2 linked regions of the Leisingera sp. NJS204 genome follow. The protein of the gene in region 2 interacts with the protein of the main gene of each other region in a pairwise test. Links are inferred from orthologs where the notes say so. Each region holds a gene or a part of one and is shown on either strand. Other genes may lie near its edges.

Region 1 (2,915 bases), 3.6 Mb from region 2 along the record:
GCGATCTTTGCGTCTTCGCGCAGCCGTTTGATGAATTCCTCGCGGCTCATACCGGTGCCGGAGAAATCCACCCAGGCCAGATAGGTCGATTGCAGCGGCAGTGATTTCAGCCCCGGCAGGGCGTTCACGGTCGCGTCAAACAGTCTTCGGTTACCTTCCAGGTGGGCGACCTGGGCATCCACCCATTCGGCGCCCTCGGGAGAATACGCGGCGGTGATCATCGCAACACCAAGCGCGCTGGGATCATAGTCCAGCGTGTTCTGCCGGTGCCGCATTGCGGCGCGCAGCTCCGGGTCTGGAATGATCATGTTGCCGGTCCGTTGGCCGGCAATATTGAAGGTTTTCGAAGGCGCGGTCAGGGTCACAGTCCAGGCGCGTGCGTCGGGGGCCGCCACGTCCATCGGCACAAAAGTGCTGCCAGAATAGACTAGGTCATGGTGAATTTCGTCGGAGATCAGAATTAACCCGTTGCGCTTGGCGAACTCTGCCACTGCGCGCAGTTCCTCGGCGGTCCAGACCCGGCCTGAAGGGTTTTGCGGCGAGCACCACAGCAGCAGCTTCTCGGTTCCGTTCAGGCGCGATTGCGCATCGTCGAGGTCCAGATTGTAGGTGTCGCCGTCGCGCGCCAGCGGGCATTCGGTAACCTTGCGCCCCGACTTGTTCACCTTGTGCGCAAACTCATGATAAACGGGCGAGAAGATAACAGCGCCATCACCGGGCTGGCTCCAGACATCCAGGCAGAGGGCAATGGCATTGCCCAGCCCTTGCGATGTCAGTACCCAATCGGTTTCAATGTCCCAGCTGTGGCGGGTTTTCATCCACCATTGAACCGCCTGTAGATACTCCAGGTGCTGCCAGGAATAGCCGAAGACACCATGTTCGGCGGCGGCTTTGACGGCATCAATCACGCAAGGCGCAGTTTCATAGTCGGAATCCGCCGTCCACATCGCCAGACCGTCCTGCGCCGGGATGCCGTACAGTTTCTCCATCTTGTCCCATTTCGAACTGTGAGTGCCGCAGCGGTCGGTGATTTTGTCAAAATTCATGTGGTGAATTCCCGTGTCGTTGCCCGTAACTTTGCATGCGAAGCTAGCCGCTGCAGCGGCACGCGCAAGGGGGCGTTGCGATGGCGCTGCTGATCGCATACATGAAGCGCATGAAACGACCGATCCTGATCCATCCCGATCCCCGCCTGAAAAAGGTCTGTGTGCCTGTGCCGGACCTGAGCGATGATTTGCGCGTGCTGGCGGATGACATGCTGGAAACCATGTATGCAGCCCCCGGCATTGGCCTGGCGGCGCCGCAGATCGGTATTCTGCAACGGCTGATCGTGCTGGATTGCGTTAAGGAAGAGGACGGCGATGCGCGCCCCTTGGTGATGTTCAACCCGCAGGTCCTGTCGTCGTCGGACGACACCAACGTCTATGAGGAAGGCTGCCTGTCGATCCCGGACCAGTATGCCGAAGTGACCCGTCCCAGGGTCGTAGAAGTCGAATGGATGGATCGCGACGGCAATGCGCAGCGCGAGACCTTCGACGGGCTTTGGGCCACTTGCGTGCAGCATGAGATCGACCACTTGAACGGCAAGCTGTTCATCGATTACCTGAAACCGCTGAAGCGCCAGATGATCACCCGCAAGATGCAGAAGCTGAAGCGCGAACGCGCCCGCGCCTGAGGAAACATCAGACATGACCGTCCGCACCTGCCTGCCCTGGCCTGACAAGCGCCTGCGCACCAAGGCCGAAGACGTGAGCGAAATCACCAGTGAGATTCGTGAAATCTGGAACGACATGGTTGATACTATGGATGCGATGCCGGGCGTGGGCCTGGCCGCCAACCAGATCGGCGTGATGCTGCGGCTGGCAGTGGTGGACGGCTCCAGCGAACGCGGCCGCGCGGTGAAGCTGGCCAACCCGGAGATCCTGCACGCCTCGATCGAACTGCGAGAGCATGACGAAGCCAGCCCCAATCTACCGGGCGTCTCAGCCAAGATTAAACGCCCGCGTGCCGTGACCGTCCGTTTCATCAACGAACAGGGCATAGTTGACCGCAAGGATTTTATCGGGATTGAGGCGACCTCGGTACAGCATCAGATCGATCATCTGAACGGCAGGATGTATTTCGACCGTCTAAGCAAGGTGAAACGCGACATGCTGATCCGCAAGGCGAAAAAGCTGAACGGCTGAGGCCGGATTTCATTTCCCGGGCCGCTTGGGCCCGGTTCGCGCCCGGCCCCGTCCCCAGGACGGACGCGAAACTGCGTAAGGCCCGTTTTGACGGCTGCGGGCAAGGCAACCGGGGCAGGGGATGCAGATGCGTATTATCTTCATGGGAACGCCTGATTTTTCGGTGCCGGTGCTGGATGCGCTGGTCGATGCAGGGCACGAAATTGCCGCCGTTTACTGCCAGCCTCCCCGGCCTGCAGGCCGCGGCAAGAAGGACCGGCCCGCGCCCGTCCACGCCCGCGCCGCGGCCTTGGGACTGGAAGTGCGCCATCCAGTTTCTCTGAAAGGGGCAGAAGAACAGGAAGCCTTTGCAGCTTTTAATGCGGATGTGGCGGTGGTTGTGGCCTACGGTCTGATCCTGCCGCAGGCGGTTCTGGACGCACCCGAACATGGCTGCCTGAACATCCACGCCAGCCTCTTGCCGCGCTGGCGCGGTGCGGCGCCGATCCACCGGGCGATCATGGCGGGTGATCCGGAAACCGGCATTTGCATCATGCAGATGGAGGCAGGGTTGGACACCGGTCCAGTGCTGCTGCGGGAGGCCACCGCAGTCGGGGACGGGGAAACCACCGCCCAGCTGCATGACCGGCTGTCGGAGATGGGCGCTGCGCTGATCGTGGACGCCCTAAGCCGCCTGGCAGAGCTGACGCCTGAGGAGCAGCCGGAGGCGGGTGTTACCTATGCCGAAAA
Region 2 (3,866 bases):
TTATGTGCTGAGCCAGTTTTTCCGTGCTTTCCTGGCGGTGCTGTCCAGTGTCCTGGGGCAGGACATTGGCGCGGCGCCGGATGATCTCGCCTTTGCCTCGGGCATGTGGTTCCTGTCCTTTGCCGCAATGCAGCTGCCGGTGGGCTGGGCATTGGACCATGCGGGGCCGCGCCGGACTGCAGCGCTGCTGCTGCTTTTGGGCGGCGGCGGCGGAGCGGCGCTGTTTGCCGCGGCCACCGGGCCCTTGCATGTCAGTATCGCGATGTTTCTGATCGGTATCGGCTGTTCGCCGGTGCTGATGGCCTCGTACTACATTTTTGCGCGCCAGTACCCGCCTGCACGCTTTGCCACCTTGGCAGCGCTGATGCTGGGGGTGGGATCGGCCGGCAATCTGGTGGCCTCTTACCCGACGGCGCTGGCGGTGGATCTGTTCGGCTGGCGCGAGACCTTGGCAGGGCTGGCAGTTGTTTCCGTGGCGGTGGCGGCGGGAATATTCCTGACCGTTTCAGACCCCGACAAGCCGGATGGCGAGCACAAGGGATCGGTGCTGGATCTGCTGAAGATGCCGGTGATGTGGGCGATCTTTCCGCTGATGCTGGTGTCCTATGCGCCCTCCGGCGCGCTGCGGGGGTTGTGGATCGGGCCGTATCTGAACGACATTTACGGGCTCAGCACCCAAGCTGTGGGGCTGGCGACGCTGGTAATGGGGGCGGCGATGATTACCGGCACCTTTGCCTATGGGCCGCTGGACCGGGTGCTGGGCAGCCGCAAATGGGTGATCCTGGGGGGCAATGTATTAAGCTGTGCGGCACTGGGCGGGCTGATCCTGGCAGCGGGCGCGCCGGTCTGGGTGCCGGTTGCGATGATGGCGGTGGTCGGCTTCTTTGGCGCTTCTTTTCCGGTAATCATGGCGCATGGCCGGGCCTTTGTGCCGCCGCATCTGGCCGGGCGGGGTGTTACGCTGCTCAACCTGTTTGGCATCGGCGGCGCGGGAATCATGCAATTTGCCACTGGCCGTATCCATGTGAAAATGGCCGGAGCGGACCCATCTTTGCCCTATACGGGGATTTTCGCCTTCTTTTTGGTCTGTCTGGCGTTGGGATGCGCAATTTATCTGTTCAGCCGGGACAGCATGGACTGATCCGGGACTTTAAACTTGTCCCCAGAGGGATTATCACTCCGGCGCCGGCCATGGGGCCGGGTATTACTGGAGAAACAGACAAATGGGTTACCGCATCGTCGTCGTTGGCGCCACTGGCAACGTGGGCCGCGAAATGCTGAACATCCTGGCCGAGCGCCAGTTCCCTGTGGATGAGATCGCTGTGCTGGCCAGCCGCAAATCTCTCGGCACCGAAGTCAGCTTTGGCGATAAGACACTGAAGACCCAGGATCTGGACACCTTTGATTTCACCGGCTGGGACATGGCGCTGTTTGCCGTGGGGTCCGCCGCGACCAAGGATTACGCGCCCAAGGCCGCTGCCGCAGGCTGCACCGTGATCGATAACTCGTCGCTCTACCGCTACGATCCGGACATTCCGCTGATCGTGCCCGAGGTGAACCCGGAAGCGATTCACGGTTACGCCAAGAAAAACATCATCGCCAACCCCAACTGCTCGACCGCGCAGATGGTTGTGGCGCTGAAGCCGCTGCATGACCGCGCCAAGATCAAGCGCGTTGTCGTCTCGACCTATCAGTCGGTGTCAGGCGCAGGCAAAGAGGGCGCCGACGAGCTGTGGGACCAGACCAAGTCGATCTATAATCCGACCTCTGATGTGCCGCCGAATAAATTCCAGAAGCAGATTGCCTTTAACGTCATCCCGCAGATCGACGTTTTCATGGAAGACGGCACCACCAAAGAAGAGTGGAAGATGGTGGTGGAGACCAAAAAGATCGTCGATCCGGCGATCAAGGTCACCGCAACCTGTGTCCGTGTGCCGGTGTTTGTCGGACACTCGGAAGCCGTGAACATCGAGTTCGAGGAGTTCTTGGACGAGGACGAAGCCCGCGACATCCTGCGCGAGGCGCCGGGCGTCATGGTGATCGACAAGCGGGAGGCCGGCGGCTACGTGACCCCGATCGAATGTGTGGGTGATTTCGCCACTTTCATCAGCCGGATCCGTCAGGACTCGACCATCGAGAACGGCCTGAACCTGTGGTGCGTCAGCGACAACCTGCGCAAGGGCGCGGCCCTGAACGCGGTGCAGATTGCCGAGCTTTTGGGCCGTGAGGTTCTGAAAAAAGGCTAAGCCTTATATCCTTTTGGTGAGGGGGCTGCTTCGCAAGAGGCAGCCCCTTTTCTTTTGCACGGCTGCCCGGCGGCAGGCCGCTCCGGTAGGTTGAGGGAGACAGGAACAACAGCAGACTTAAGGACCAAAGCCATGATCGCACTGCAGGATTTCAGCCGCGCCGCCCCCGTTTCCGCAACTCTGCCTTTTGGCGCTATGGCGGCTGTTCCGGCGCAGCCCAAGCTGAACTGCGCATCCGCGGCAGAGTTGCGGCAGCAGCTGGCGGCGGATTTCGCCGCCTCCGGCGACTGGTTCACCCTGTGCAGGGGCCTGCGCCGCAAGGGCATTTGCCTGCGGATGCGTGAAGGGGATCTGTGGGTCTATGACGCCTTGAGCCTGGCGGCGATCTCCTCTTGCGAGGATCTGGGGATCGACACAGATGAACTGGAGCTGCGTTTTGGCCCGTCGCAGCCGCAGCAGGCCGCCGCGCATGGTGCCTGAGCGTGCTGGCCACGCCGCAGGCTGAAGGGTAGGTTTGGCATCAGGCGGGCAGTTCCGGCCCGCCATCTTGATTGATTGAGAGATGCCAATGAGAATTTCCTTGATGGCTTTTGCCGTTTGTTCATTTGTTCAGGCTGCGGCATCTGCTGTTGCGGCCGATACCGTTCCCGTCAGCAGCCGGGTGTCCGAAGTGACCCTTTATCCCGGCCTTGCCGAGGTGACCCGGCGCGCTGCCGTCTCGCTGCCTGAAGGGCGGCACCGTCTGATCCTGCAGAATGTGCCGAAGTCTGCGCTGCTGGAGACTCTGCAAGTTGAAATCACCGGCGCCCGCCGCATCGCCACTTTACTGCGCGAGGATTACGTGCCGCCGCGGGATGCGGACGACCCGGAGATTGAGGCCGCCGAAGCACGGATCCGCGAGCTGGAGGCCCAGGTTGCCTCGGTCCGGGATGAGGCTGCGGGCGCCCGCGCCGGGATACTGGCGGCTGAGGCCTCAATCGGGTTCCTGCAGCAGCTTGGCGGCAATGAGGGCCTGGCCCAGGCGAATGCATCGGCTTTGAGCGAAATTGCGCGGATGATCTCCCGCGAGGCCGGTAAGGCCAGCCAGGCTGCCGTGGAGGCTGAAGCCGGGGCCCGCCGGATTGAGCTGCGTCTGGAAGCGCTGGACGAAGACCTGGCAGCGGCCCGCGCGGCGCTGGCGGCAATCACGCTGGAGGACCGGGACCGGCTGTACATTGCGGTGGACGTTGAGGCAGAGCAGGCGGGCGAAGGCACGGTAATGCTTAGCTATTTCACCGCTGGCGGCGGCAATATCGGCTGGCAGCCGTCTTATGAAATGCATCTCAGCACTGGGGATGCGGCTGAGGTTACCCTGAAACGCGCGGTTGTGCTGGTTCAGGATACCGGCGAGAACTGGCGGGATGTGGCATTGACCCTGTCAACTGCGGTGCCATTCGGTCAGGGCAGCCCGTCGGCTTTGAATCCGTGGCTGCGCCGGATTGAAGAACCAGAGCCTCCCCGCGCTCGGAAATCACTTGGTCTGGACGTGGCGGAAATGTCTGCATTTGCCGAGCCGGCGCTTGAGGCGCCTGCCATTGCGCAGGAAGCCCGTGGCGGATGGGGAGTTGACCTGGGCGGTGC

The links. Proteins that work in one complex are often made in the same cells at the same time.
Region 1: the proteins of ETW24_RS18145 (region 2) and def interact in binary tests that used the Escherichia coli proteins (3 or more experiments, as listed by UniProt). The link is inferred for Leisingera sp. NJS204 from one-to-one orthologs.

The regions. Positions count from the first base shown.
Region 1 is NZ_CP035417.1:128,928-131,842, forward strand. It holds def (peptide deformylase), read left to right. Parts: upstream 1-1,156; coding sequence 1,157-1,675; downstream 1,676-2,915. Other genes in the region: ETW24_RS00665 (MalY/PatB family protein), read right to left, coding at 1-1,046; def (peptide deformylase), read left to right, coding at 1,689-2,186; fmt (methionyl-tRNA formyltransferase), read left to right, coding at 2,314-2,915. UniProt on the Escherichia coli protein: Removes the formyl group from the N-terminal Met of newly synthesized proteins. Requires at least a dipeptide for an efficient rate of reaction. N-terminal L-methionine is a prerequisite for activity but the enzyme has broad specificity at other positions.
Region 2 is NZ_CP035417.1:3,733,442-3,737,307, reverse strand. What follows is about bases 481-3,234. They hold ETW24_RS18145 (aspartate-semialdehyde dehydrogenase), read left to right. Parts: upstream 481-1,223; coding sequence 1,224-2,246; downstream 2,247-3,234. Other genes in these bases: ETW24_RS18135 (DUF4139 domain-containing protein), read left to right, coding at 2,830-3,234; ETW24_RS18140 (hypothetical protein), read left to right, coding at 2,379-2,726; ETW24_RS18150 (MFS transporter), read left to right, coding at 481-1,141. In the rest of the region: more of ETW24_RS18150, read left to right, coding at 1-480; more of ETW24_RS18135, read left to right, coding at 3,235-3,866.